Regions from separate parts of the Sodalis sp. RH21 genome, predicted to be linked through region 2. Evidence: predicted binding sites of a transcription regulator. Region 2 holds the regulator's gene; each other region holds the start of a gene.
What was found. The regulator LexA, encoded in region 2, represses DNA repair genes until DNA is damaged. The targets are predictions, from matches to a motif close to TNCTGTATGTACATACAGNA.

Region 1 (7,501 bases), 420 kb from region 2:
TCCCTGCCCCAGCGGCTGGTGATTGACTATGCGGTACATTACGTTAAAAAATCCGGCGGCACGTCGGTCAAGGTGTTTAAACTGAAAACCCTGACCCTGGCTGCCGGGGCGACCCTGGCGATTACCCGGGCGCAAATCATCCGTAATTTCACCACCCGGGCGCACTACCCCGGCAGGCATGCCGTGGAGATTTTTATCAACGGCGAATGCCTGGCGCGCGGGGCGTTTACCCTGCTGCCCGGCGGGAATTAGCCGATTCGTTTGGCCATATTCACCCCGGTGACCCGAAAGCCGCTGCGATCGTACAGCGCCCGGGCGCCGGGATTATCCGCCGCCACCCGCAGTCCCAGCTCGGTAATGCCCCGGGCGCTGAGCCGGCTATCAAGCAACGCCAGCGCGGCTTTGCCATATCCCCGGCGCCGCCAGGCGTCCAGGATGCAAAAGTCGCTGATAAACGCCGTATTCCCCTGCCAGCCAACCCATAAATAGCCGATGACGGCCGCGGCCCGGCCGTCCCCGGCCAGCTCGATGCAATACAGCTGGTGGCCCGGGGTATCGACTCCCTGGGGCAAATAGCCGTTAATGCTGCGGGTGGCGTTAACCCGGCCTTTCTCGATGCCGTAGCCGTGGTTGCCGCTCAGATCCCGAGCATATTCTTCAATAAAAAAGCGGCGGTATCCATCATACTCGCCGGCGGTCATTTCTCTTAAATTCAACATACGAAGCAGGTACCTGGCCGTGACATGGAGGTGCGGTTAGGCCGCCATGATAACAAATCCGCCTTGATAATAAATCACAATGCGCTTACCCCACCATCAACGATTAATTCGCTGCCGACCGTAAAGGCGGATTCGTCCGAGGCGAGATAGACCGCCGCTTTGGCCAATTCCAACGGCGTGCCCAGCCTGCCGAGCGGCACCAGGGCCTTGATTTCCGCCAGCAGGGCCTCATGGGCCGCGCCGCTCAAACCCAGCTTATCCAGCGCCGGCGTGCGGGTCGGGCCCGGACTCAGACTATTGACCCGGATGCCCCGCCCCAGCAGTTCCCCCGACAGGGTGCGGGCCAGCGACAGCAGCGCGGCCTTGCTGGCGGCATAGGGGCCGCTTTGCGGCAAGCCGATATGGGCGCTGACCGACCCGCACAAAATCACCGACGAGGGGGAGCGCAGCAGCGGCAACAAGGCCTGGATCAGAAAAAACGGCCCTTTGAGATTGGTGGCCATCAGCCGATCCCAGCCCGCCTCATCCCAGGCTTCCAGCGGGCGATGGGTGACATCGGCGGCATTGACCAGCAATATGTCCAGGCGCGGCCACAGGTCGGACAGCCGCCGTGCCAGCGCGGCCTGGTCCGCCAGATCCCCCGCATCGCCCGGCAGGCAGACCACTTGCCCGCCCAAGTCCCGGGAGGCGTCGCGCAGCGCGCTTTCGCTGCGCCCGGTAATGGCCACGGCGGCTCCCTCGGCCAAAAACTGACGGGCGGTTTCCAGGCCAATGCCGCTGGAGCCGCCGGTGATCAAAGCATATTTATCGGTTAATCGGGTCATCGCTATTTTCCATTCGGGGCGAAAAATGCCATTATTATGATGATGGTATTAAAATGATAGTAGGTACCAAATGGATACTAACGCAGCAGGAGGGATGCAATGATGCCGCAGGCGATTGCGCAACAAAAAATTAATTCACTGCCGCCGGTTACCGCCCCCTGCCCGATGTTGCAGTTTGTCGGGCTGGTGGCGGGCAAATGGGCCATTCCGATTTTATATCGGCTGATTGTGCTGGACGGCCCGGTTCGCTTCGGGGAATTGCAGCGGGGGGTCTATCCGATTACGCAAAAAGAGCTGACCCGCCAGCTGCGCGCCTTTGAAAATAAGGGATTGGTGCGGCGCACCGTTTTCGCCGAGATCCCGCCACGGGTGGAGTACCAGGTCACGGCGCTGGGCAAAACGCTGGAAGCGCCGCTACGCGCCCTGGCCCAATGGGTGACGGCCCATCAGGATGATCTGGGCGCATAGCGCCGCGTTCACAATACCGCTACGCGCGGCAGGTCGCTGACCCGGGTGGTATAGGCCGGCGACAGCATCTCGCGTTTCATTTGCCAGTCCTGGCGGATGCCCTGCCCGGCAAACCAGATTTTGCCCCGCCCCGAGCGATTGATTCGATCCAGGGTCGCCATCAGCGCTTCCCCGTGCAAACGGGGCGCAAAGGGATCGAACAGGCTCAGCTGCGCCACGCCCTGATGATAAAAATCCCCCAGTACGATGCCCGCTTTCATATAACGCCGATCCTCCAGCCAAATGGCGTCCAGGCAGTGGATCGCCTGGGCGATGATATCCCGGGAATCATTGGTGGGGAACGGAATGAGCCGAGTGGCCTGGTTGCCGTAAAACCGCTCCCCCGCCGCGTGCGGGCTGGTTCTGAGAAATACCGACACCTGCCTGCAATATTGATTTTCGCCGCGCAATTTCTCCGCCGCGCGCACGGCATAACTGCATACGGCCTCGCGCATATCCTGATAACGGTCGATCCGGGAGCTAAAGCTGCGGCTGCACAGGATCTGCTGCTTGACCGCCGGCATTTCCTCCACCTCCAGGCAAGGCTCGCCGCACAATTCCCGCACCGTGCGCTCCAGCACCACGCTGAAATTTTTACGGATAAACGCCGGGTGGGAATCCGCCAGTTGCAACGCCGTACCGATCCCCATGGTGCGCAGCGCTTTACCCAGCCGCCGTCCGATGCCCCAGACTTCCTCAACCGGCAGCAGGGCCATTAATTTGCGCTGGCGCAGCGGCGATGAGAGATCCACCACGCCGCCGGTTCTACTCCACTGCTTCGCCGCATGGTTGGCCAGTTTCGCCAGGGTTTTGCTGGGGGCGATGCCCACCCCGGCGGTCAGTTTGGTGCATTGGTGCAGCCGCTGGCGCACGTCGCGGCCAAACTGCTCCAGCGCCATGCAGTGGCTGACGCCGGTCAGGTTGAGGAACGCCTCATCGATGCTATAGATCTCAACCGACGGCGCCATTTCCTCCAGCAGAGTCATTACCCGGTGCGACATATCGGCATACAGGCCGTAGTTGCTGGAGAATACCGCCACCTTATGCTGCGCCAGCTGCTGGCGAATCTTGAAATAAGGCTCGGCCATATTAATGCCGAGCAGTTTGGCGCTGGCGGAACGGGCGATCACGCAGCCGTCATTGTTGCTCAGCACCACCACCGGCCGGTCGCGCAGTTCGGGCCGGAACACCGTCTCGCAGGAGGCGTAAAACGAGTTGATATCCACCAGGGCGTACATGGTCAGCGCGCCGCATAAATAATGAATGTCACCACGCCAAACACTTCCACCTGATCATTATCCGCCAGCGCAATCGGCGCGTAGGCCGGATTCATCGGCAAGAGCTGCATCAGGGGGTGGAGTTGCAGGCGCTTAACGGTGAAGGCGCCGTCTACGGAGGCAATGACGATATCATGATGCCGGGGTTTGAGTGAGCAGTCCACCACCAGGATGTCCCCTTCGTGGATATTGCCTTCGATCATCGACTCGCCGGTGGCCCGCACAAAGTAGGTGCTGGCCGGATGGCGCACGCAGATATCGTTCAGGTCAATGCGGTTTTCCACATAATCCGCGGCCGGGCTGGGAAACCCGGCGGCCACCCGATCGCCAAACAGCGGCAACGGGATCGCTGCGGGGCATTCCAACGCGGGATATAACTTCATTTCGACCTTCTCCGGATACTGTATTTTTATACAGTATAGGCATTTATGTTGACGCTTGTGAAGGGGAGATAAGATAAGAAGGAGATAAGGAGTTGATTTGATGCAGGTTTAATTTTAGGCGCCGTCCGGCGGGCCGCGCCAGCGGCATGGAGCCGCTATCCCGTTATGGGTTGATCGGCGTTACAAGGTCTGGCCGAAATAGATTTGGTAACTTAAATCAACGTTTTCAACCCCCGGCTTGCCCGCGAGCCTTTTCAGTAATAATTCCGCCGCCGTCTTGCCGATATCAAACCGCGGCGTAATGACGCTGGCCAGTTTTTGCACATTGGCCCGCCCGATATCCAGGCCATGGAACCCCACGATAGCCATCCGCGCCGGGACGTCAATGCCCTGGGACTGGCATTCGAGCAACGCTCCCACCGCTAAATCATCATTAGTGCAAAAAATGGCGTCCACCGCGGGAAACTCCCGCTGCGCGCGGATAAACAGCTGGCTGCCCAACGTGATGGACGAAATGCTTTTCGGCAATAGCCGCATGGGGGTTCTGCCCGCTTCTTGCAGCGCATTGCATACGCCGAGATAGCGGCGGGCGTCCCGGGGATCGTCCATGGAGCCAATGTAAATTATATTCTCCTTACCGCTTTCCAATATGGCCTGGGTCATATCATAGCCGGCTTTTTCATTATCAAAGCCAACCTGGATATCCAAATACTCTTCGGTGAGATCCATTAATTCAGCAATAGGAATATTCGCCATCTGCAAAAATTGTTTTGTCCGATCGGTATGCTGTTTTCCGGTCAAGATAATGGCGTCGATATTATAAGATAACAAATTGATAATTCTTTCTTCTTCGATACCGGCGTCATAGTCATAATTGGCGATAATGGTTTGGTAATGATGGACAGAGGTGACAGATTCAATACCGGCCAATACATCGGAAAATATTTGATTTTTAAACGAAGGAATAAGAATGCCAATACATTTACTTCTTGAATTAAGTAAAATCTCGGGCGCGCGGTTAGGAATATAATTGATACCCTCTAATGCTTTGCCGATAAGCTCCCGATTTTTTTGAGAAACCTGATTGGGATCGCGCAGATAACGGCTGATAGTCATTTTTGTCACACCGGTTAAGGTTGCAATGTCCTGTAGCGTTATCCTGGTGCCTTTCATTCTCATCCCCATCGTTAAAGCATGCGCAATTATACATAACTTTGATGGAGGTGCCTATGATCGCGGGCCGGCGCGTAATGCGCCGGCCCGCTGACCCGCACTTAAGATGCGATACGTTTGCCCAGCGGCTTCGGCGCGGCGTTTTTAGGCGCCACGCGGACTTTCATCATAATTACCACCGACATGAGCAGCGCGGCGGCCATTAAACTATAAGAAATGCTGGGGTTGCCGGTAAGGCCGTTCAGATACCCCACCAGCCAGGCGCCGACAAACGCGCCCAAGGCCCCGACGCTGTTAATCAGGCCCATCGAAACCCCCGCGACATTCTTCGGCAGCAGTTCTGGAATCATGGCGAAGAACGGACCATAAGGCGCATACATACAGGCCGCGGCCACCACTAACAAGGCGTAGGAAAACCAGAAGTGCTCGTTACCGATCATATAAGAGGTAAAGAATGTGGCGGAGGCGATTAATAATAACGGCCAGATAAATAATTTGCGATTTTGTATTTTGTCCGATAACCACGATACGCTAAGCATAGCAATAATAGCGGCCAAATAAGGCAGCGCCGATAGCCAGCCAACGGCGACGATATCCACTGAAGCGGCTGACTTGATAATAGACGGCATCCACATCATAAACCCATAAACGCCGATGCTCCATAACGCATGTACCAAACATAGCATAATGACATTACCGGAGCGCAGGGCTTCGCCGTAATTACGCACCGGCTTGATATTTTGCTGTTCCTGATCCATCACCGCTTGTAAATCGGCTTTTTCCTGCGCGCTCAGCCAGCTAACCTGCGAAGGCTTATCCCTGACCAGAAACCACCAGAACACCGCCCAGATAACCGCGGGGATACCTTCGAAAATAAACATCTCGCGCCAGCCGAAGGCATTAATCAGATAGCCGGAAACGATGGACATCCACAGTACGGTAACCGGATTGCCCAGAATGAGAAACGTATTGGCGCGCGAGCGCTCCTGTTTGGTAAACCAGTTGCTGATATAAATCAGCATCGCCGGCATCACCGCGGCTTCGACCACGCCCAGGGTAAAGCGGATGATCAATAACATGGGTATATTGCTGACATAACCGGTGGCCGCCGCGCAAACGCCCCAAAGAATCAAGCTGCAAAATATCAGCTTTCTTACGCTGCGTTTTACCGCATATATCGCTCCCGGCACCTGGAAAAAAAAGTAGCCGAGGAAAAACAGGGCGCCAATCAGCGAAGAGACACCCTTGGTAATACCGAGGTCTTCTTGTATGCCTGACGCTGCGGCAAAGCCAAAATTCGCCCGATCGAGATACGCCAAGCTATAGGTAATAAATATTATCGGCATTAAATACCACCAGCGCCGAACGGCCAACTTTCTCTGTTGCATGATGCCAGTCCCCTACTCTGAGATAATGATTTTTTCGACGGCTGGAGCAGCCAGCCATCATAATGGAATGATTGTGTTATTATTTTTTATTAGACCGCGGCCAGCATGCCGCCATCGACAAATATAATATGTCCATTTACAAAACTGGACGCGGGCGCGGATAAATAAACGGCCGCGCCAATAAGTTCTTCAGGGTTGCCCCAGCGCGCCGCGGGGGTGCGTTTAAATAACCAATTTGAAAATTCCGTATTATCAACCAAGGCCTTGGTCATGTCGGTGGCAAAATATCCCGGAGCAATACCATTTACCTGGATATCATAGGGCGCCAGTTCAACACACATGCCGCGCGTCAGCATTTTCACCGCGCCTTTGGATGCGGCATAAGGCGTAATCGTTTCGCGGCCAAGTTCGCTTTGCATGGAGCAAATATTAATGATCTTGCCGCTACGGCGCGCCATCATCCTTTTTGCCACTTGCTGGGAAACCAAAAATACCGATTTTTGATTAACGTCGATAATTTTGTCCCACTCGCTTTCCGGGAAATCGACAAAAGGATAGCGGCGCTGGATACCGGCATTATTGATTAAGATATCAATTGGCCCCTGCTCCGCCTCGATTTTCTCAATCGCGGCGCTAATCTCCGCCGAGGAGGTGACGTCAAAACCATAACCCGACGCCTGAATATCCAGATGACGCAGGCTATCCGCCGCCTGATCCGCGCGCTGCTGGGTGATATCGTTGATCACGATACTGGCGCCGGATTCCCCCAGGCCGCGGGCCAAAAGATAGCCTATGCCCTGGGCGGAGCCGGTAATTAATGCGCGCTTGCCCTCAAGATTAAACAAATTTTTCACAAAAACCTCTTTTTCAAAAACTGTTACGCGTAACTTTATATGCGTAACAGTTATTGAAAAAGCGAATTGATCACATTTTTAATAAATTCCTTCTCCGGATAGCACCATTTTGAAGCCGCCATCACGTTCTTGCGCTTACGCACGTTAACCGCCCAGGCGGCGCGCGGCTAATGACGGCAAATTTGTCCGGGGACAATATTCGCTGGTGGTTTTTCATTCATTATCAGGAAGTATTTTGATAACCACAGTAATAATAAGGTTTCATTAGATTCGGCGCGTAGCGACGAGCCATGGTGAGCAATAAAATGGGTGACCGATGAAAAACAAATCATTAACCATGCCGGACTGCCCGCGCATCAGCCGGCGCAATCTGGTA
Region 2 (7,501 bases):
AGGTCCAGCTCAATACGCGATCGGAGAGGCGTACCGCCTCGTAAGAAAAGTCCGCCGCAATTTCTTCCATGAGGGCGATGGCGTTTTGCTGCGCTTTTTCCGCGGAGATTTTTTTGGTGCGGGCTTCATCTTCGACGGCTTTTTCGATCGCCTTGGACGCCAATAATTTATTAAACAAATCCTGGCGGACCGGCAAACGCGGCCCCACCGCCACCAGACGTTGGCGCGCGAAATGAATCATGGCGACGCGGGCGAGCTTTTGCGCGATGGTTTTGTCGGTACCGTGTTCCGTCGCCATATAGCGCATGGACAGCGGATTGGAGAAGCGGACGAAGCTATCGCGTCCCAGCCACAGTACGGCGATAAATTTTTGAAAACCGTTAAGCAGGCGCAACTGGGGGGCGGGCTGGTTTTGCTGCGCCTCGCGTCCGGGAGAGCGGCCGAACATGATGGATACGGGCACCATTTGTACATCGAGTTGCTGATTGTTGCGGTGCAAGTCCAGATAGTCGTGAAACAGCTTTACGGATTCGAGTTTTTCCGAGAAATAAGAGAAGACGCGCGGACCATCATGGATAAAAACGTAACGCGGCAAGACGACGCCGTCGATTTCCAAGGGAATCAAGGGGTCGGGTAATTGGAGATGCAAACATTGCGCGCGCAGCGTGAGTAAGTCCGCTTTTGAATTATATGGTAACACATACATTATTGGCCGCAGAGGGTCCAAACCGGTTTCTTCCCGTGGATTCGCGGGAATGACTTTGCTTCGCACCAGCAGCCTGAGCGGTAAATCCAAGAACGTGTAAAAAATAGTACGCCAACCTGACATATCTTTGTGAAGCCCCTTGTTAGCATTGCGACTCAAGAATACCAGAAACCGCGCGGCAGATCTGTGGTGATACGAACGCGAAGAACAGGTAACATGGGCGCTATTTTCTCTCTGTGCATAAAAATTATGGCAAACCAAACCAGCGGGCTTAGTCGCATCTATAAAGCCACGGGATACTCAATAAAAGGATTTTGCGCCGCCTGGCGTCATGAAGCCGCTTTCCGTCAGGAAGTGGTGGTTGCCATCTTGGCGATCGTCATTGCATGTTATCTCGAATCAGACCCCGTTTCGCGAATTTTATTGATCGGATCTGTGTGGCTGGTGGTGGTGATCGAAATTATCAATAGCGCTATAGAAGCCGTGGTTGACCGTATCGGGCCCGAATTGCACCCGCTTTCCGGTAGGGCGAAGGATCTGGGGTCGGCCGCGGTCACGCTGGCCATTATTCTGGCCTTGTTCGTCTGGGGGATGTTGTTGTGGCGGCACTTCGCCTGATCTTGCGTTTTCAGGCCCCCTTGGCCGGGATTTTATCGCATTTTGGTACGTTGAAGGTTTTCAATTGCGCCGGACCTGTATATACTCGCAGAAAGACTGTATAAACAAACAGGGGACGGAATGAAAGCGTTAACCGCCAGACAGCAAGAGGTTTTTGAGCTTATACGCGATCACATATCGCAAACCGGTATGCCGCCGACCCGCGCGGAGATCGCCCAGCGCCTGGGGTTCAAGTCCCCCAACGCCGCTGAAGAGCACCTCAAGGCGCTGGCGCGTAAAGGCGCTATCGAAATTGTCTCGGGCGCCTCACGTGGCATCCGGTTATTAATCGAAGAAGAAACCGGCCTGCCGCTCATTGGCCGCGTGGCCGCCGGCGAGCCTCTGCTTGCGGAACAGCACATAGAAAGCCACTATCAAATAGACCCCGACCTGTTTAAACCCCATGCTGATTTCCTGCTGCGGGTAAGCGGCATGTCCATGAAGGATATCGGCATTATGGACGGCGACCTGCTGGCGGTGCACAAAACCCAGGACGCGCATAACGGCCAGGTAGTGGTGGCGCGAATCAACGATGAAGTAACGGTTAAGCGCCTGAAGAAACATGGCAATATTGTGGAGTTATTGCCTGAAAACAGCGAATTCGCGCCCATTATCGTCGATCTTCGCCATCAGGAACTCTCCATTGAAGGGCTGGCGGTTGGCGTTATCCGCAACGGCAACTGGATTTAACCCGCAGCCGTAGCCAAAACCGGTGCCGCTGCGCCGGCCTCGTGAATTTACGCGGCTAAAAACGCTATCAATTCCCGGCCTCCCCTGTTGCTGGCTACGGCTCCAGGGTGGCCCTGCCGACACATATTGTTACATTTACCGTTCTTTCCCTTTTCTTCTGCTACCCGCTGTTTACCCTGGTTTTATCGACCGCTTCCAGATGAAAAGCCGGTAAGCCTGGGCTATTCTGCTGCGAAATAATGCTTATACCAAATGCGCTGCTATACTTATAGCCATAGGGTTAGCTTATGACCTCCGGTAGATGAATCAGATTTTTTTTGTTTTTCATTAACCGATGCATAGTAAGTTAATTGATTAACCGAAGACCAAGGAGAACTCCGATGAACAAAGACGAAGCCAGCGGCAATTGGAAACAGTTCAAAGGTAAAATCAAAGAACAATGGGGTAAACTCACCGATGATGATTTGACCGTTGTTGAAGGCAAACGCGAGCAATTAATCGGGAAAATCCAGGAACGTTACGGTTACGGCAAAGATGCCGCCGAAACGGAAGTCAAAGACTGGGAATCCCGCAATAAATATCGTTGGTAGCTTGTCTAAAAAGAAATAACCGTGGTACCAAGAGGTTATTTCTTTAGCAGTGTTCCTACCCAAAGGTACAAGGACGTACCACCCGGCTTTATGCCGCTGCATTATTTGTCCCCACCTTATTTATCTTTACCCGCTTGACCCGCTTGGTTCAAAAACAGCCGTAATAATGATTTTTCAATGCGGGCTAGCGGCCATTATATTAAAAATCTTTGCTGATTTATCCGGGCAAGCAACAACGTTATCAACGCTTTTTTATAGTGATGCTATGGTCATGATGGCAATCTTGCGGGCTTTCGCAGGCCTGTACGTCCGTGCAGGCAGGGCAAAACCCATGCGCTTCCACCACGTTATGGCGCATGGCGAAACCGGCGGCCTTAGCCATCTTCTGCAATATGTCCTCAATGCCCTCGGTTGATTGCTCCGTGACCTGGCCACAGCGATCGCAGATGAAAAAAGCGGACGTGTGGCCCGGTTGTTCAAAGTGGTGGCAAAGCACAAAGCTATTGGTGGACTCCACGCGATGGATAAATCCTTGTTCCAGCAGAAAATCCAGCGCTCGGTAAATAGTTGGCGGCTTGGCCTGGGGTTCCGATACCCTGAGCAAGTCCAGCAGGTCATAGGCGCTGATGGCGCCCTCCTGCTGGGTCATCAGGCGCAACACTTCCAGGCGCTGTGGCGTCAGGCGCACATTACGTTGTTCGCACAGTTGTTCCGCCTGACTGAGTAATTGAGACTGGGTTGTTGCATTCATAGGGATTCCCCGCAGCTAATTCCGCAGTCCATCTTACCATGAAGGTGTAAAAACGCCGAGTACGGGATGTGTACCGTCTTGTCACGCAACCGGGTAACGGAAGTTAATATTATCCGTGACTCTATTGGCAATTGAGATTAAATGGTAAATAATCTGCTTATTAGTAGCTTTGGTTTTACGTTTGATATTTATTTTATGTGAAGAAAGCGTTTTCTCTTTAATACCCAACTGTGAGCATATATGCATGGTGTTGAAACCTGACATCCACATTTTTAGAATCTCGGCTTCTGTTTTGCTGAAGTGCAAAGGAGAAAATCCCAATACTGAATTGTCACTTTGCCACGCTTTGGTATCCATGAAATATTGAATTATCATGATAATTGAACTCATCTTTATGAATTTCGACACGATAATTACATTGTCTTTTATTGGTACAAAATCGTGAAATTTTATATTTTCATTGCCAATGAAAATAAAAAATAACGTTAAGGGCTGTGTATCGATAATGGATTTTAAATCACTACCATCATCATGATATTGAAAGTAATTTTGATTTATAAAAATGATTGATGGCGCGGTTCTTTTGCATTTATTTTTTAACGCATTGACGTTTTCCAGGTCACGTATCGTGCCTTTTATTCCATTGGCGACTAATGAGCTTCTTAATGCGTATCTGGTATATGTGCAGGGGTCCAAGATAAAAACAGTCATAATAATAGCGTCATCTGCAGTGTATGTCATTTCATGACAAAAGGGGTGGCGATAAAAAATCGGCCCCGGAGGACGGGCAAGAGAAAATTTATGTTTTTATTATTAGAGTATCCGGTCGTGGAAGATCTGCGTTTATTTTTATGCTTTGTGCGCAATGGGTGATTATTGAAAACCGGAAACACATCGCAAGCTTAATAAACCCGTTCATACTCTACCTTCCACCAACGTACCGATAAGATGCGTGTTAGGGTTATGTGATAAATGATTATGATCATTTTGTAAATCATGGAACCCCCATTTGGGACGGATTGGTGGTTTTTTGGTATTTGATGTACTTTCTGGCCCTGGCTCAAGGGTATTTGCGTTAAAAATATGTTAATAACACGGCGGTTTGTCGCACTATGACTCTCCTGGACCCTGGCCGCTATCGTCCATTGCGTCCCCTGATTTCTTCATTTTTTCTGTGATACAATAGATAAATACTTGGCTTCGCCCTGGCAATGAAAAAAGCAACGGCAAAATCCATAATCAGGCACCTTCGGGTGTAAACCCCCAGACGATTGATTTGATCTTATGCGTGTCGATAATTCCTTGCAGCGTCCCTTTGAATCCGACGCTCAGCCCGCCGTCCCCGGTTACATCACCCCCCAGCGCCTTTCCGTCGCGCCGATGCTGGATTGGACCGACCGCCACTGCCGCTATTTCCTGCGCCTGCTGACGCGCCATACGCTTATGTATACGGAAATGGTAACCACCGGCGCGTTGCTGCATGGCAAAGGGGATTACCTCGCCTTTAACGAGGCTGAGCATCCCCTGGCATTACAATTAGGCGGCAGCGAACCCGATGCCTTGGCGCAATGCGCCCGCATGGCAGAACAGCGCGGCTATGATGAGATTAATCTCAATGTCGGTTGTCCGTCCGATCGGGTGCAAAATGGGCGCTTCGGCGCCTGCTTGATGGCGGAGCGGCAGCGGGTGGCTGAATGTATCGACGCCATGCGTTCAGCGGTATCGATTCCCGTCACCGTAAAAACCCGTATCGGTATCGACGATCGGGACAGCTATGCTTTTTTGTGTGAATTTATCCAGACCGTTGCCGAACGCGGGGGGTGCGATACGTTTATCATTCATGCCCGCAAGGCTTGGCTGTCGGGCTTAAGTCCCAAGGAAAACCGCGAAATACCGCCGTTGGATTACGAACGCGTATACCAGTTGAAACGGGATTTTCCTGGTTTAACGCTGGCGATTAATGGCGGCATAAAAAATCTTGCCGAGGCGCAGCGACATTTGCAATGCGTGGACGGCGTAATGATAGGGCGCGAAGCCTATCAAAACCCCGGCATTTTGGCCCAGGCGGATAGCAGGATATTTGGCAAAACCGATCCCTACAGCGATATGACGGCGGTGGTGTGCGCCATGCTGCCCTATATTGAGCAGGAGCTGGCCCGGGGGACTTACCTTGGCCATATCACCCGCCATATGCTGGGGTTGTTCCAGGGGATACCCGGCGCGCGACAGTGGCGGCGTTATCTCAGCGAAAATGCCCATAAACCGGGGGCCGGCATAACGGTGGTCGAGCAGGCGCTGGCCAAGCTTAAGCCCGTGTCGCCGGCCGCGGCCGAGGTCAGCCAGTGATTACCGGCATGGCGTGCTTGACTAATTGATGGCGAAAATGGCCAAGCTCTCCATCGTCTGCAAATTAATCTCTTTAAAAATCAATTAATTAAATTTATAAAAACCTGGCATGTTTATTGATAGTCATTATGGGACATTAGGGGATATCGCAGGATGGAAGATGGACCCTAAACACCTTAACGAGACGGGACTTCCCCGTTATACAGGAGCCTGCCATGTTAGAGATTTTCTTTGTCATCGGGTTTTTTATGATGCTGCTGCTGACCGGGATTTCCATTCTCGGCGTGCTGGCGGCGCTGGCGGTCGGCACTTTCGCCATGATGTTCGCCGGCTTGTTTGTGATGGCGATAAAATTATTGCCATGGCTGCTGCTGGCCCTGGTTGTCGCTTGGGTATGGCGGGCAGTGAAGCGTCCCCAACTGCGGCGCTATTGATATGTCCGGCCCCGGCCGGGCGTATGGCATGGCCATACATAAGACCGGATGTATAAAGCAGAAATAGCGTATTAACGTGCAGCCGATCACAGGTTTACCCTTTTCATTGCATGAACGGCGCTTTGCGATACTTTTTGCTTATGAGTGCTGCTAAGATACCGCGCTATCGTTGTAGCAGTGAATTCATCAACGTCATCGGAAAATGATAGCCACCAATAAAATGATAGCACCATAAGCTGCATCGTCTGGTGACGACAACTGCTGTACCTACAAAAAAATAAAAACATCGACTTATAACGACTACATACAATTAATAAAAATATCATCCTATAGTGCTGATTAAAGCAACTTTATACCGGGCCCCTTTCCTTATGGATGAGGCCCGTTTTTTTTGGTGACGGTTATAGCCCTATCACGGAATCAGCAGCGAAGATCCGCTGGTTTCGCGGCTTTCCAGCGCCTGGTGCGCCCGTTGCGCTTCAGCCAGCGGGAATTTTTGTTTCTCCGGCACGTCGATGTTAATCGCGCCGCTGGCAATCATTGAAAACAACTCATTGCTGGCCAATGTGAGCTCTTCATGGTTGGTGACATACCCATTTAACGACGGGCGGGTCACATATAAAGAACCTTTCTGATTGAGGATTGCCAGGTTAACGCCGGTCACCGGGCCGGATGAATTACCGAAACTTACCATCAGGCCGCGGCGGTGCAAGCTATCGAGCGAAGCCTCCCAGGTGCTTTTGCCTACGGAATCATAGACTACGCTGACCTTTTTACCGCTGGTCAACGCGGCCACCCGTTCGGGCACGTTCTCTTCCCGATAATTGATAATCTCCCAGGCGCCGGCCTCTTTCGCCAAGGCGGCTTTTTCCGCCGAGCCGACGGTGCCAATCATTTTGGCGCCCAGCGCCTTGGCCCACTGGCAGGCGATGCGTCCAACCCCGCCGGCCGCGGCATGGAACAAGAAGATCTCGTTGGGTTTGATTTCATAGGTTTGGCGTAACAGATAATAGACCGTCAGGCCTTTTAAAAATGATGCGGCGGCCTGTTCGAAGGATATGGCGTCGGGTAAAACGGCGATATTTTTCTGGGGAACATTATGCACGTCGCCATAAGCTCCCAGGGACGAGTGGGCATAGACCACGCGATCCCCCGGCTTGAGGCTGGTGACGCCGGGTCCCACTTTGGTGATAATTCCTGCGGCCTCGGTTCCCAGCCCGGAAGGTTTAGCCGGGGTAGGGTATAAACCGCTGCGCACATAGGTATCAATATAATTGATCCCTATAGCTTTATTCGCTACCTGTACTTCGCCCTGCACCGGGTCCGC
Region 3 (7,501 bases), 2.6 Mb from region 2:
TGGTCAGATTGAGAATATAGCCTTTCATGCCGTCGGGACGATCGATAAAAAAGTCCAGCGGGCCGCCGGCGATAATCGGCGTCAAGCCGGCGACCAGATAAGCATTGAACATATAGCCCGGCAATAAGGGATTGGACTGCGTCTCGTGAGTCATTCGATGATACATCTCACCTCCGGACTGGGTTGTCATCTGTTTGAGAATATCCTATAGCGCGGACAAGAGCGTGCTGCGGTTGAGAAATTGTGAGCGGGCCGACCTGGTATCGGCCGGCCCGCGCGCCTTTACACCGTCCGTTTGGCCTTTTGTTTGTAGCGGTCGAAAATCACCGCCGCCAGCAAAATAACCCCGCGTACAACATACTGCGAGAATGGGGAAATATTCAGCAAATTCATCGCATTTTCAACGGTCCCCAGAATCAGCACCCCGGCCACCACGTAGGAAATTTTGCCCACGCCGCCCTTCATCGAGACACCGCCGAGCACGCAGGCCGAGATCACGATCAGTTCATAACCCAGCGAGGTCATCGGCTGTCCGCTGGTCATGCGCGAAGCCAGGATAATCCCCGCCACCGCCGAGACCAGGCCGGTCAGGATAAAAATGATGATTTTGGTACGCACCACCGGCACCCCCGCCAGGCGGGCGGCTTCTTCATTGCCCCCGATGGCCAGGGTGTTGCGGCCGAAGGTGGTTCTGTTAAGCAAAAAACCAAAGATCAACATGCAGATCGCCATAATCCAGATGGGTGCCGGCAGGCCGAGCCAGTTGGCGTATCCCAGCACGAAAAACCGCTCATCTTCGATCCCCACCGCTTTGCCGTCGGAGATAATATAGGCCAGCCCGCGCACGATCTGCATGGTGGCCAGGGTGGTGATCAAGGCGTTAATCTTGAGCTTGGCGATAACAAAACCGTTGACCAGCCCGCACAGCGCGCCGAGCAGCAATCCGGCCGCCACGCCGAGCCACAGGCTTTCGGTCATGTTAATCACCACGGCGGTGGTTACGCCTGCGCAGGCGATAACCGATGCGACCGACAAATCGAAATCGCCCGACGCCAGGCAAAACAACATGCCGCAGGCAACGATGCCGGACATGGAAATGGCCAGGCCCAGGCCTTTCATATTAATAAAGCTGGCGAAATTGGGCACGAAAACCGAGCAGGCGATAAACAGCACGACAAACACCACCAGCATGCCGAAATTATCCCATACGCGGGCCAGACTTAGGTTTTTTTTCTCTTTTGGAGAGGGGGTGGTAACCGTCGACATAATAAACTCCTTCACTCTCAGGCAACCGCGTCAGCGGGGCTGGTTTCGGTTGTATGTAACATAGCCAGGCTTAACGCTTTTTGTTCAGTGGCATCCGCATGGGTCAGTTCGCCGGAAATCGTCCCTTCCCGCATCACCACAATCCTGTCCGCCAGCCCCAGCACTTCGGGTAAATCGCTTGAGGCGAACAGGACGGCGATACCGCGTTTGGCCAATTCATAAATAACGTGATAAATCTCGTGCTTGGCGCCCACATCGATACCGCGCGTCGGTTCGTCGAGCATAATCACTTTCATATCTTCCGACAGCCAGCGGCCCAGAATGGCTTTTTGCTGATTGCCGCCGGAGAGGTTCATGATTAATTGTTCGGCGGAAGGGGTTTTAATATTCAGCGATCGGATATGTTCCTGCGCATTCTCTTTTTCCCACCGGTCGTTAATCAGAAATCCGGCCTTGATGGTCTTGCGCCGGGCGCTGATATTGATATTTTCACGCACCGAATGCACCGGAATCAGGCCGTCGGCCTTGCGATCCTCCGGGCACAGCAGCAAACCGGCGCGAATGGCGTCGATGGGCGAGCGGATATTAAGCGGCTGGCCGTCGAGCAGCAGTTGTCCGCCGGTAATCAGGGTGCCGCCGAACAGGCCTTTCATCAGTTCGCTGCGTCCGGCGCCCACCAGGCCGAACAATCCGACAATTTCACCGGCGTGCACCGACAGCGTGATGGGCGTCTTGACGCCGACGGCTTTGATATTATCCAGTTGCAGCCGGACCGCGCCATGTTCACGCGGCTGGTAACCGTAAATATCGCCGAGATTGCGCCCCACCATCGCCTGCACCAGGCTGGTGTGATCAACGGCGGTCATATCATCAAAGGTGCGTACATATTTACCGTCTTTAAACACCGTGATGGCGTCGCCCAGCATGAAGATTTCTTCCATGCGGTGGGAAACGTATAAAATCACCCGGCCTTCGGCGCGCAATTCGCGGATCACCCTGAAGAGTTGTTCGATTTCACGGGCCGACAGCGAACTGGTCGGCTCGTCGAATGCAATAATTTTGGCGTTGCGGGTTAGCGCCTTGGCAATTTCCACCATCTGCCATTGGGCGATGGACAGGTATTTCAGCGGGGTATCCGGCGAAATATCCAATCCCAGATGCTCAAGCTGGAGTTTGGTTTCATAATTCAATATGGCGCGGTTAACCATGCCGTATTTATTCGGCAACTGGCCGAGGTAGATATTTTCCGCCACGGTCATTTCCGGCACCAGATGCAGTTCCTGGTAAATAATCGCCACCCCGGCATTGAGCGCGTCGGCGGTGGAGGCGAAATGAACCGGCTGCCCTTTAATAAAAATTTCGCCCTGGCTCGGCGTATAGCTGCCGCTGAGGATTTTCAGCAGCGTTGACTTTCCGGCGCCGTTCTCGCCCATCAGGGCGTGGATCTGCCCCTGGCGGCAATCGAAACTGATATCATCCAGCGCTTTGACGCCGGGGAAGATTTTACCGATGCCGCGGAACGACAGATAAGGTGTCTGAGTTGTCATGAACACATCCTCGCGTTAACCGATACGAACGGTACGCCGGCATTCCCGCTACGGTAATCATCAGGGGTTTTGGCTGACACGTGCATATCCTCTTGATGAATGACTTCGTCATGGACAGGGACGGCGCAAGGCCGTCCCGGGAAACAAGCGGGTAAAGGCAATTACTTACCGCCCAGGCCTTTTTTCGCCAATTCTTCTTTGAAGTTATCGCGGGTAATGACCACGACGTCGGTGACTTCGGTGAATTTCGGTGGTTCGACACCTTTGGTCACCCAGTCATTAAGCATCTGGATGCTCTTGTAGCCGTGCACGTCCGGGCTTGGCAGCAATGAACCGTAGAAACCGGTCGCGTTGGCTTTGGACAACTCGCTTACCGCGTCCACGCCGTTGATACCGATGCCGATGACGTTGGGCGCCTTGAAGCCCTGGCCCTCGGTGGCGCGTACGCCGCCGAGCACGGTGTTGTCGTTCATACCGATAATCAGCCAGTTTTTAACGCCGGAGTGCTGCACCAGCAACGAGTTGGCGGCATCGAACGCCCCGGGGATATCGTTGGATTTGGTCGGCACTTTATAAATTTGTTTTTCCGGGAAGCCGGCGGCTTTCAGGGCATCCATCGACCCGGTGGTGCGGCGACGCGCGGTATCGAGTTCGTCGGCGGTGATGGCCATGACGCCGGTATCGGCGACATTCCAGCCGCGTTTATTCATTTCTTTCCATAATTCCTGGCCCTGGCGCTCGCCAATCTTGGTGGCGGCCATCATAACCAGGGGCACGCTGTCCATCGGTTTGCCTTTGGCGGTGACAAATTGGTCATCCACCGCGATGACTTTCATATCATAGCTGCGGGCCTTGGCAATAATGGCCGACCCCAATTTAGGATCAGGGGTACAAATGACAAAGCCTTTGGCGCCGCTGGCGGCCAGGCTGTCGATGGCGTTGAGGGTTTTTTCGCCATCGGGCGCGGCGATCTTGATAACGTCAAAACCCAGATCTTTACCGGCTTTGTCCGCAAAACGCCATTCTGTCTGAAACCAGGGTTCTTCCGGCTGTTTAACCAGGAAACCTAATTTCAAATTTTCCGCCATAGCCGATTGAGACATAACGGCGGCCAATCCAATCGCCGCCAGTGCCTTAGTGAATTTATGCATGTAACTCTCCGGTATTTTTTATCGCCGTGCTTCGAAATGCTGAAGCGTGTAAGCGTTATCAGTAGGGAAGTTGTGGCCACGCGGTACAGCTAAGCGGCGGAAATATCACCGTTCACCCCACCCGGCCCTTTAGACGGGAGTAGTTTTAGCGTTAAAGTGTTGCCAAAATGTAGAGCGTTATCACAGTTCTCAATTACAGCCGTTTTGTGCATAGATACAGCAAATTTCACCTCCCTGTAACTTTTTGATGACCATCACATTTCAGCCATGGGTGACAGAAATGTGCATACTTCCAGCTAACCTTTCCTCACTGCGCCGTCAAAACATCCTTATGGTTGTTCACATCATCCGTTTTCGGGTCAACAGGAGAGAACAGCATGAGTGAAGAGGCCATCAGCCTCGGGCTTGATTTCGGCAGCGACTCGGTACGCGCCCTGGCAGTGGATTGCCAAAGCGGCAAAGAGCTGGCGACCGAAGTGGTCTGGTACCCGCGATGGCGCGAGGGCCAGTATTGCAAACCCGCGCATAATCAATTTCGCCATCATCCGGCCGACTATCTGGAATCAATGGAACAGGCGATCCGCGCCGTGGTTGACGATTTATCACCGGCCCAGCGTCTGAAGATCGTCGGCATCGGCGTGGATACTACCGGTTCGACGCCGGCGCCCATCGATGCCGAAGGCCGCGTGCTGGCATTGCGCCCGGAATTCGCGGATAACCCGAACGCCATGTTTATTTTATGGAAGGATCACACCGCTATAGACGAAGCCGAGGCGATTAATCAACTGTGCCATAACGGCGATTTCCCTGATTACACCCGCTATATCGGCGGCGTGTACTCGTCCGAATGGTTCTGGGCCAAAATTTTACATATCACCCGCCAGGATGCCCTGGTGCGGCAAGAGGCGGTATCCTGGATAGAATTGTGCGACTGGGTGCCGGCAATCCTGTCCGGCGCCAGCCGCCCGCAGGAGATTAAACGCGGACGCTGCGCCGCGGGGCATAAATCCCTGTGGCACCCCGACTGGCACGGCGTACCGCCGAAAGCCTTCCTGGAAGCGCTCGATCCGGTGCTCACCGAACGGCTGCAATATCCCCTGTTTACCGCGACCTATACCGCGGAAGCGCCGGTCGGCCTCATCTGCGCCGAATGGGCGCAAAAATTGGGTTTGCCGACCACCGTAACCGTCGCCGGCGGTGCCTTTGACTGCCATGTGGGCACCGTCGGCGCCGGAGCCCAGCCTTATACGCTGGTTAAAGTCATCGGCACGTCCACCTGCGATATTTTGATTGCGGACGAACAGACCGTCGGCGATCGCTCCATCGCCGGTATCTGCGGCCAGGTCGACGGCAGCGTGGTGCCGGGCTTTATCGGCCTGGAAGCGGGACAATCCGCTTTCGGCGATATTTACGCCTGGTTCGGCCGTTTGCTCGGCTGGCCGCTGCGCCAGGCCGTGGAACAAAATCCGGCGCTCAAACCCGCGTTGGACGCGATCCAGGACCAAATGCTGTCCACCCTTACCGAAGCCTGGGCGCAGGAACCGTCCCTGGATCATCTGCCGGTGGTGCTGGATTGGTTTAACGGCCGCCGGACGCCTTATGCCAATCAGCGGCTGCAAGGGATGATCACCGGACTTAATCTGGGTACCGATGCCCCGGCGCTGTTCGGCGGGCTGATCGCCGCCACCGCCTTTGGCGCGCGCGCCATCATGGAGTGTTTCGAAACCCAGGGCATTCCGGTGGAAAATGTGCTGGTGATGGGGGGGATCGCCCGCAAATCGCCGGCGATCATGCAGGTGCTGGCCGACGTGATGAATCGCCCGTTGCAATTAGTGGCCTCCGATCAATGCTGCGCCCTGGGCGCAGCCATTTTTGGCGCGGTGGCCGCCGGCGTACATGCGGATATCGCGCAGGCGCAGCGGTCAATGGCCAGTCCGATCGAACGCACGCTGCAACCGGACCCTGCGCGGGTGGAACAATTCCAGCGGCTATATGAGCGCTATCAGAAATGGTGCGGCGTGGCTGAGCTTGCCTATACGCAAAAAACGGGCGCGCAATAAACGGGCGCGCAACTCGCTAGCAGCACTCATTCATCCATAACCAACCGGGCCGCATAGCTTACGCGGTCCGCAACCTCCCTTTGCCGGAGATGTCTAGGAGTCATGATGGAAAATTTTCAGCAACACGAAGTCTGGTTTGTTATCGGTAGCCAACATTTATACGGTCCGGAAACCCTGCGCCAGGTCACCGAACACGCCCAGACCGTGGTCAAAGGTCTGAATGATGAAGCCGGATTACCGGTTAAATTGGTATTAAAACCGCTGGTAAAATCCCCCGATGAGATTCTCGCGCTGTGCCGCGAAGCGAATTACAACACTCACTGTATCGGCCTGCTGACCTGGCTGCATACGTTTTCGCCGGCCAAGATGTGGATCGGCGGCCTGAGTATCCTTAATAAACCGCTGTTGCAATTCCATACGCAGTTCAATGCCCAAATTCCGTGGGAAACCATGGACATGGACTTTATGAACCTGAACCAAACCGCGCACGGCGGCCGCGAATTCGGCTTTATCGGCGCGCGCATGCATTTGAACCACCAGGTGGTGGTCGGCCATTGGCAGGATAAGCAGGCGCACCGGACCATTGCCAAATGGATGCGCGCCGCCGCCGCCAAGCAGGAGAGCCAGCAGCTGATCGTGGCCCGCTTCGGCGACAATATGCGTGAAGTGGCCGTAACCGAAGGTAATAAAGTCGGGGCGCAGATCCAGTTTGGCTATTCCGTGACCGCCTACGGCCTGGGGGATCTGGTCAGCGTGGTCGACGAGGTCTCTAAAGGGGATATCGATACGCTGATTGAAGAGTACGAAGCAACCTATATTCTTACCGACAAGATTAAACAAAACGGTGAAAAACGCGAAAACCTGCTGGATGCCGCGCGCATTGAGCTGGGGCTGAAACGTTTTCTTGAGCAGGCGGGCTGCAAGGCCTTTACCTCGAATTTCGAAAACCTGTATGGCTTAAAACAATTGCCGGGACTGGCGGTACAGCGCCTGATGCAGCAAGGCTACGGCTTCGCCGGCGAAGGCGACTGGAAGACCGCCGCCCTGCTGCGCATCTTGAAGGTCCAGGCCAGCGGGTTGCGCGGCGGTACCTCGTTTATGGAAGATTATACCTATAACTTCCAGCCGGATAATAACCTGGCGCTGGGCTCGCATATGCTTGAGGTCTGCCCGAGCATCGCCAAGGAAGAAAAACCGACGGTGGACGTCCAGTTCCTGGGCATCGGCGGCAAAGCCGATCCGGCGCGCCTGCTGTTCTCCACCCCGGCCGGCCCGGCGGTCAACGCTTCGGTTATCGATATGGGCGATCGTTTCCGCATGCTGGTCAACGTGGTGGACACCATCGAGCAGCCGCATCCGCTGCCCAAGCTGCCGGTAGCCCGCGCCATCTGGAAAGCGCAGCCCTCGCTGGAAGTGGCGGCTGAAGCCTGGATACTGGCCGGCGGCGCGCATCATACGGTGTTCAGCCAGGCCCTGG

Region 1: umuD (translesion error-prone DNA polymerase V autoproteolytic subunit) is a predicted target of LexA. The motif match lies at 3,727-3,746, and genes of this name have one in related genera.
Region 3: ACL2XP_RS13110 (arabinose ABC transporter substrate-binding protein) is a predicted target of LexA. The motif match lies at 4,167-4,186, and genes of this name have one in related genera.

What each region holds. Positions count from the first base shown of each region.
Region 1 is NZ_CP178732.1:5,001,354-5,008,854, forward strand. Features, by position in the region: gene ACL2XP_RS23165 (DNA alkylation repair protein) at 1-252, shown strand, start outside; gene ACL2XP_RS23170 (GNAT family N-acetyltransferase) at 249-719, opposite strand; gene ACL2XP_RS23175 (SDR family oxidoreductase) at 794-1,543, opposite strand; gene ACL2XP_RS23180 (winged helix-turn-helix transcriptional regulator) at 1,643-2,011, shown strand; gene umuC (translesion error-prone DNA polymerase V subunit UmuC) at 2,020-3,288, opposite strand; gene umuD (translesion error-prone DNA polymerase V autoproteolytic subunit) at 3,291-3,710, opposite strand; gene idnR (DNA-binding transcriptional regulator IdnR) at 3,891-4,883, opposite strand; gene ACL2XP_RS23200 (MFS transporter) at 4,985-6,271, opposite strand; gene idnO (gluconate 5-dehydrogenase) at 6,361-7,125, opposite strand; gene ACL2XP_RS23210 (DmsA/YnfE/YnfF family dimethyl sulfoxide reductase) at 7,463-7,501, shown strand, end outside.
Region 2 is NZ_CP178732.1:5,421,520-5,429,020, reverse strand. Features, by position in the region: gene plsB (glycerol-3-phosphate 1-O-acyltransferase PlsB) at 1-829, opposite strand, end outside; gene ACL2XP_RS25085 (diacylglycerol kinase) at 956-1,324, shown strand; gene lexA (transcriptional repressor LexA) at 1,445-2,053, shown strand; gene ACL2XP_RS25075 (CsbD family protein) at 2,434-2,643, shown strand; gene zur (zinc uptake transcriptional repressor Zur) at 2,885-3,394, opposite strand; gene rcsA (transcriptional regulator RcsA) at 3,476-4,135, opposite strand; gene dusA (tRNA dihydrouridine(20/20a) synthase DusA) at 4,679-5,740, shown strand; gene pspG (envelope stress response protein PspG) at 5,956-6,174, shown strand; gene ACL2XP_RS25050 (quinone oxidoreductase) at 6,587-7,501, opposite strand, start outside.
Region 3 is NZ_CP178732.1:2,858,579-2,866,079, forward strand. Features, by position in the region: gene araC (arabinose operon transcriptional regulator AraC) at 1-166, opposite strand, end outside; gene araH (L-arabinose ABC transporter permease AraH) at 283-1,266, opposite strand; gene araG (L-arabinose ABC transporter ATP-binding protein AraG) at 1,284-2,813, opposite strand; gene ACL2XP_RS13110 (arabinose ABC transporter substrate-binding protein) at 2,975-3,964, opposite strand; gene ACL2XP_RS13115 (ribulokinase) at 4,342-6,024, shown strand; gene araA (L-arabinose isomerase) at 6,130-7,501, shown strand, end outside.